One region of the Novosphingobium aquiterrae genome, then DNA from elsewhere that is predicted to be linked to it. Evidence: predicted binding sites of a transcription regulator. Region 1 holds the regulator's gene; the other holds the start of a gene.
The links. Region 1 encodes LexA, which represses DNA repair genes until DNA is damaged. Its sites were predicted from a motif close to GTTCCNCNCTTGTTCT; they were not measured.

Region 1 (3,417 bases):
CTGCCGGTGCTGCGCAAGGACTTCATGGTGGATCCGTGGCAGGTGGCCGAAGCGCGCGCGATCGGTGCCGATGCGATCCTGATCATCGTCGCTGCGCTGGACGATGCGCAAATGGCTGAAATCGAAACCGCGGCGATCGAGCGCGGGCTGGACGTGCTGGTCGAAGTCCATAACGAGGCCGAGATGGAGCGCGCCACAAGGCTCCACTCCCGCCTGATCGGCGTCAACAACCGCGATCTCAAGCGCTTCGTCACCGACCTGTCGACGACCGAACGGTTGCTGCCGCTCGCTCCTGAAGGCACCTTGCTGGTCAGCGAGAGCGGGATCAACCACCACGCCGACCTGCTCCGTCTGGCGGAGCGCGGCGTACGCACGTTCCTGGTCGGCGAAAGCCTGATGCGCCAGGCCGACCTTGCCGCAGCCACCCGGTCGCTGCTGCAGGGTTAGACTGTCCTACAGCGCGGCTTTCTGGCACAGGCAAGGCATGCCCAGCACCCCTCCCCTTGCTATTACCGCGGTTTTTCAACCGGTCCGGCAGAGAGCACGTTTTTCCATTTTCGCGACCCTGTGCATTTTGTCAGGTCGTTCATATGATCGGCTGAAAGCATGAACAAGCTCACCCATCTCGACGAGTCGGGCAAGGCGCGCATGGTCGACATCGGCGGCAAGGCCGACACAGCGCGGAGCGCGATCGCCGAGGGCCGCATCCTTATGAATGCGGCGGCGCTGGCGGCCATCCGCGATGGCACCGTGCCAAAGGGCGACGTCCTTGCCGCCGCGCGTATTGCCGGGATCATGGCGGCCAAGAAGACCGCCGAGCTGATCCCGCTATGCCATCCACTGGCCCTCGATAGCGTTACCCTCGACTTCGAACTGGGCGCGGAAGCCGTAATCGTGCGCGCCGCCGCCGCGCTGACGGGGCGCACCGGGGTCGAGATGGAAGCACTGACCGCGGTGTCGGTTGCACTGCTCACGCTGTACGACATGGCCAAGGCCATCGACAAAGCCATGGTCATCGAAGGAGTGCGCCTGATCGAAAAGCGCGGCGGCAAATCGGGGACCTGGCGCGCTGACGGGTGATTGCGCCGAAATGGCGGAAATGCTTGACGCGATTCGTTTCGTTGCTTAGATGTTCCGCATTCGTTCACTGAACGGTGCGGATACATCGCTGGGATGTTCCACCCGTTCCATCGGAGTGACAGGCGCATGCTGACCCGCAAGCAGCACGAATTGATCCGTTTCATCCAGGTCCGCCTGGAAGAGACCGGGGTGTCCCCCTCGTTCGAGGAAATGAAGGAGGCGCTGGACCTCAAGTCGAAGTCGGGCGTGCACCGATTGATTTCCGCGCTGGAGGAACGCGGCTTCATCCGCCGCCTGCCCAATCGCGCCCGCGCGCTGGAAGTGCTGCGTCAGCCCGACGATGTCGGAGCCAAGCCGGCACCGCGCGCGGCCAATACCAACAGCACCGCTGCCGTGGTCCGTCCGCCGGAAGCGCGCCCTGCCCCGGCCAATGACGTGATCGAGATTCCGCTTCATGGCCGGATTGCCGCCGGCGTGCCGATAGAGGCGATGGAGACCGCGGCGATGCTGCCGGTGCCGGCTGCCCTGCTTGGTGCGGGCGAACACTACGCGCTGGAAGTGTCGGGCGATTCGATGATCGATGCGGGCATCCTGGACGGTGACTATGCGTTGATCCGCCGTACCGACAGCGCCCGCGATGGCGAGATTGTTGTTGCCCTTGTCCGCGGCGAGGAAGCGACGCTCAAGTATTTGCACCGGGAGCATGGCCGGGTCCGCCTCGATCCGGCCAATGCCGCCTATGAGCCGCAGATCTACGATCCGCGCGAAGTGGTGGTTCAGGGCAAGCTGGCAGGGCTGCTGCGCCGCTATCACTGAGTGGCATTGGATTGTTCTATGCGCGGCGCCGCACCGAAAGGTTGTGGCGCCTTGCCATTGCCGGTGACGTTCGACTTCGGAGCAAAGGCGTAGGCCCGGGCTGCGGGCTGCCACCAGCCATGGCGACCCTCATCTTCGGCAACCGTACGAAATCGTACCCGTTCCAGGTCGAGTGACAAACCGCCAGTCCGGTCCAGCATCCGCCGGTCGGCCTTGATCCAGCGGGGCTTGCACGAGCGCGGCAGATAGCGCGCCGCGATGACCACATCGACGCGTTCGCACGCTGCCGCGAGTGCGCGTTCTTCGACCATGTCCTTGCCGCGCCCGATCAGCAGCTGCCAGTCGCGTCCGCCGCGCCTCAGCGTGATCGCGCAGAAATCGGGATTGCAATGCGCCCCGGGCCAGTCGGCGATCAGCCGCATCTCGCCTTCCATGCCGGACAGTTCGGCCAGATTATCGCGCGCGAAGTCGCTGCGGCTGTCACGCAGGACGAGCAAAGCTTCGCCCTCGCCCGTCACGCCGACATGGCGGCCGTCGCTTGAAATCAGCACGTCCGGTGGCTCGGCCAAGGTCAGAAGCAGAGTCCCGGCGGCGGCGGGAATCAGACCCAGCAGGCGCACGCGCCCGCGCCAGAGTGCCAGCCATAAAGCACCCAGCAGGAACAGTCCCAGCGCTGGTCGGCCCATGGCCGGCATCATTGTCACCGCGCCGGGCCAGCTGGCGGTCCAGTGCGCCAGGTCCAGCAGCAGATCGAGCGACTTGCCAGCCAGCCACCAGAACGGCGCGCCGGCGCCTATGGCATCGAACAGCAGGGCCAAGGCGATCAGCGGCATCGACAGGAAGGTCGTCAGCGGGATCGCCACGACATTGGCAAGTGCGCCGTACACCCCGGCGCGATGAAAGTGGAACAGACCAATCGGCAGCAAGGCCAACTCGATCACGACGCCCGTCAGAAGCAACGAGCCGATCTGACGCAGCGCCTTGGCCCACAGCGGCTCCTCACGCGCCTGGAACAAGGCGTGGATCCGCGGTTCGCCGTGCAGCGCGACAATCGCGATCACTGCGGCGAAGCTCATCTGGAAGCTCGGCCCGACCAGGGCTTCAGGCCACAGCAGAAGAATCGCGCCGGCCCCCACCGCGATCATCCGCATGCTCAAGGCCTCGCGCCCCAGCGCCAGTGCGGCCAGTACGAGCAGAGCGCCGATGCACGAGCGGATCGTTGGCACCTCGGACCCGGTGAGCAAGGTGTAGCCGATCCCGGCCAGCGCCCCGCCCCCCGCCGCAACAAGCGGCAATCGCAGGCGGAGCGCGATCCACGGCATCAGGGCGAGCAATCGCAAGACCAGCACATAGGTCGCAGCGATCACCGCGCTGACGTGCAGGCCGCTGATCGACAGCAGATGCGTAAGTCCCGCATCGCGCATCGCGTTCTCGTCCGCCTCGGCAATCGCCCCGCGGTCGCCGCTGGCAAAAGCGGCCGCGATAGTGCCTGCCGATCCATCCAGGTTGGCGCGGACATGG
Region 2 (3,417 bases), on a different contig from region 1:
GGCCCGAGCCGATCTGGCTGGCGAGGCGGATGCGCTGGCTTTCCCCGCCGCTGAGCGTGCCGCTGGTCCGGTCGAGGTTGAGGTAATCGAGCCCGACGTTGTTGAGGAAGCCGAGCCGCTCGTTGATCTCTTTGAGGATCGCGCGGGCGATCTGGCGCTGCTGGTCGCTCAGCTGGGCGTCGAGCTGGCCGTACCAGTCGACCGCGGCGGCGACCGAGAGCCGGGTGATCGAGGAGATGTCCGCGCCCGCGACCTTGACCGAGAGCGCCTCGGGCTTGAGCCGCTTGCCCTCGCACACCTCGCACGGCTGCGCGGTCTGGAACTTGCCCAGCTCCTCGCGCATCCACGCGCTTTCGGTTTGCAGCAGGCGGCGGTTGAGGTTGCCGATCACCCCTTCGAAGGCCTTTTCGACCGTGTAGCTCTTGCGCCCGTCGATGAAGGTCAGCGGCACCTTGCGCCCGGCGGTGCCGTGGAGGATGACGATCCTGACCTCGACCGGGAGCTGGTCCCACGGGGTGTCGAGGCTGAAGCCGAACTCGGCCGCGAGGCTGGCCAGCACCTGCATGTAATAGGGCGACGGCGGGTTGCTCTTGGCCCAGGGCACCACCGCCCCCTGCTTGAGGCTCAGCGCCTCGTTCGGGACGACAAGCTGCGGATCGAACAGCAGCTTCTCCCCGAGCCCGTCGCAGGCCGGGCAGGCGCCCATCGGCGCGTTGAAGCTGAACAGCCGCGGCTCGAGGCTTTCGATGGTGAAGCCGGAGACCGGGCAGGCGAACTTTTCGCTGAAGACGATGCGGTTGGCCGGGACGCCGGCGCCCTTCATCGCGCCCCCGGTCTCCTCGCCCTCGCGCCCCGGGACCACACCGTCGGCGAGGTCGATATAGGCCAGCCCTTCGGCTAGCTTGAGCGCCTGTTCGAAGCTGTCGGCGAGCCGGGTCTCGATGCCTTCGCGCACCGCGATCCGATCAACCACCACTTCGATGTCGTGCTTGTACTTCTTGTCGAGCGCGGGGGCGTCCTCGATCGCATACATCTCGCCGTCGATCCGCACGCGGGTGTAGCCGGCCTTCTGCCACTCGGCCAGTTCCTTGCGGTACTCGCCCTTGCGCCCGCGCACCGCCGGGGCGAGCAGATAGGCGCGCGTCCCCTCGGGGAGCTGCATCACCCGGTCGACCATCTGGCTGACCGTCTGGGCGCTGATCGGCAGCCCGGTGGCGGGCGAATAGGGCACGCCGACGCGGGCCCACAGCAGCCGCATGTAGTCATAGATCTCGGTCACTGTGGCGACGGTGGAGCGCGGGTTGCGGCTGGTGGTCTTCTGCTCGATCGAGATTGCGGGGCTCAGCCCGTCGATATGCTCGACATCGGGCTTCTGCATCATCTCGAGGAACTGGCGGGCATAGGCCGACAGGCTCTCGACATAGCGCCGCTGCCCCTCGGCATAGATCGTATCGAAAGCGAGGCTGCTCTTGCCGCTGCCCGACAGCCCGGTGATCACGATCAGGCTGTCGCGCGGCAGCTCGACATCAAAGCCCTTGAGGTTGTGCTCGCGCGCCCCGCGCACGACGATCTTGCTAAGCGACATGGCGCGCAGTCTGTTCCATATTTGTTCGTGAGACGCAAGGGCGGCGGCGGGCGCTGCCACCGCGCCAAGATGGGCGTGAGGGCGGCGCAGTGCAAGGCGGGTGCGGCGCAAGAAAGCCGGCGTTGATGCTTCAGAACCTTGCCGCTCAGGCACATAGGGGACGCAAATCGACTCGAATCTGAATCAGCTTGACGAAATTGGGGGGCTTTGCTTGAACTTCGACAAGGTCGCCCGTGACATAATAATTCTCAACTCGTCGCCTGGTCCTGCCGGAAATCGCGGGACTGATCGATCCGATGAGAGAAATTTCCAGGGGCATGGAATCCAGCGACCGCGCGGGCATAGGTGCCCCGACGATACGTTGACTGACATCCCCGCCTGACGACAAAGCGGGAGTGAGCTCAATGCCTACCTGGAACAACGTCAACAGCGGATTGTGGACCGATAGCGCCAACTGGACCGGCGGCGTGCCGAACGGAAACGGCGCACTTGCCGATTTTGTGATTGTCGGCGGAACCGGCGCGACGATTGCAACCTTCACCGAGAACGCCACCGTCACGGTGGGCACACTCAACATCTCCAGCACCGGCGCGCGTGATGTGCTGTTCCAAGGCTCGCTGGCCGATACCGGCACCGGCGTTGCCACGCTTTCCTTCGATGCGGGCGCCTTGAACAACGGGGTTTCCCGGGTCAACGTCACCACCGCGGTCGGTGGCGGCGAGTTCGAGATCAGCTCGTTCGGCGGATTGCGGGTGCAGATCGGTAACGAAACCGAGTTCAACGTTGCCACTGCCGGCACCACGGCGCGGATCAACGCGCCGATCATCGGCAATGGCAGTCTGACCAAGCTTGGCGCTGGCACTTTGCTACTGGGCAGTTCGAATACCACCTTCGGCGGTATCATCTCGATCGAAGGCGGAACGCTTTATGGCCTCAACGGCGGCGTGTTCGGCACCGCCAACATGTTCATTCACAACAACGCCATCCTTCGGACCAGCGGCACCCTCACCAACTCTACCGGAACTAGCTTTAGCGATACTGGCACGGCGGGCAGTGGCCAGATCATGGCACCGACCGGCACCACCCTGACCCTGGCCGGCAACTTCGGGCACAGATCCGGCGGCGTCCTGACCCTGGGCAACACCGTGGACAACGGCACGATCGCCATGGCGTTCTCCGCCGCCGACGTTTCAGGCTCGGGATCGTTCCGGCTCAATGGCGCGACGATCCGGTTCGATAACGCCTATTCGGCCGGTGCAGCATTCTACGGCTCCAACATTACCGGGACCGAACTGGTCAACGGTGCGGTGCTCGACGGGCGCGGATTCCAGATGCAGGTCACCAACCTCGATCTTGATGCCGGAACCATCCGGTCGTCGACTGGTGCCCTCAAGCTTACCGTCTCCGACACCCTGGTCAGCGCCAATGCGCAGACCGGGACGATCGAGGGCACCGCGAACGTCGACTCGATCGATATCAACATCACCAACAACTGGACCTTCGCGTCGACCAACTTCACCAACTGGTCGAGCAACGACACGATCCGGCTGGATGGCAGCGCCAACAACAACAACATCACCGGCACCGCCTTCAAGGACACCTTCGACAGTGTCGGCGGCAATGACACGCTGATCGGCAATGGCGGCGCGGACGTCTTCTTTGCCGGCGACGGCGACGACCTGATCGTGCTCAACGCCCAGAACTCCGATTCGCAAATCAATGGCGGCACCGGCACCGATACCCTGCGCATCACCGGCGGGACGATCAATCTGCTGAACATGAGCGGGATCGAAGCGATCGAACTGCAGAACATTGCCACCCTTGCGCTCAGC

Region 2: the regulator LexA is predicted to act here: its motif matches at 1,598-1,613, upstream of uvrA (excinuclease ABC subunit UvrA).

The regions. Positions count from the first base shown of each region.
Region 1 covers NZ_JBHLTL010000004.1:284,638-288,054, forward strand. The annotation lists gene trpC (indole-3-glycerol phosphate synthase TrpC) at 1-447, shown strand, start outside; gene moaC (cyclic pyranopterin monophosphate synthase MoaC) at 607-1,080, shown strand; gene lexA (transcriptional repressor LexA) at 1,207-1,896, shown strand; gene ACFFF7_RS07355 (ComEC/Rec2 family competence protein) at 1,890-3,417, opposite strand, start outside.
Region 2 covers NZ_JBHLTL010000001.1:370,200-373,616, forward strand. The annotation lists gene uvrA (excinuclease ABC subunit UvrA) at 1-1,585, opposite strand, end outside; gene ACFFF7_RS01900 (hypothetical protein) at 1,990-3,417, shown strand, end outside.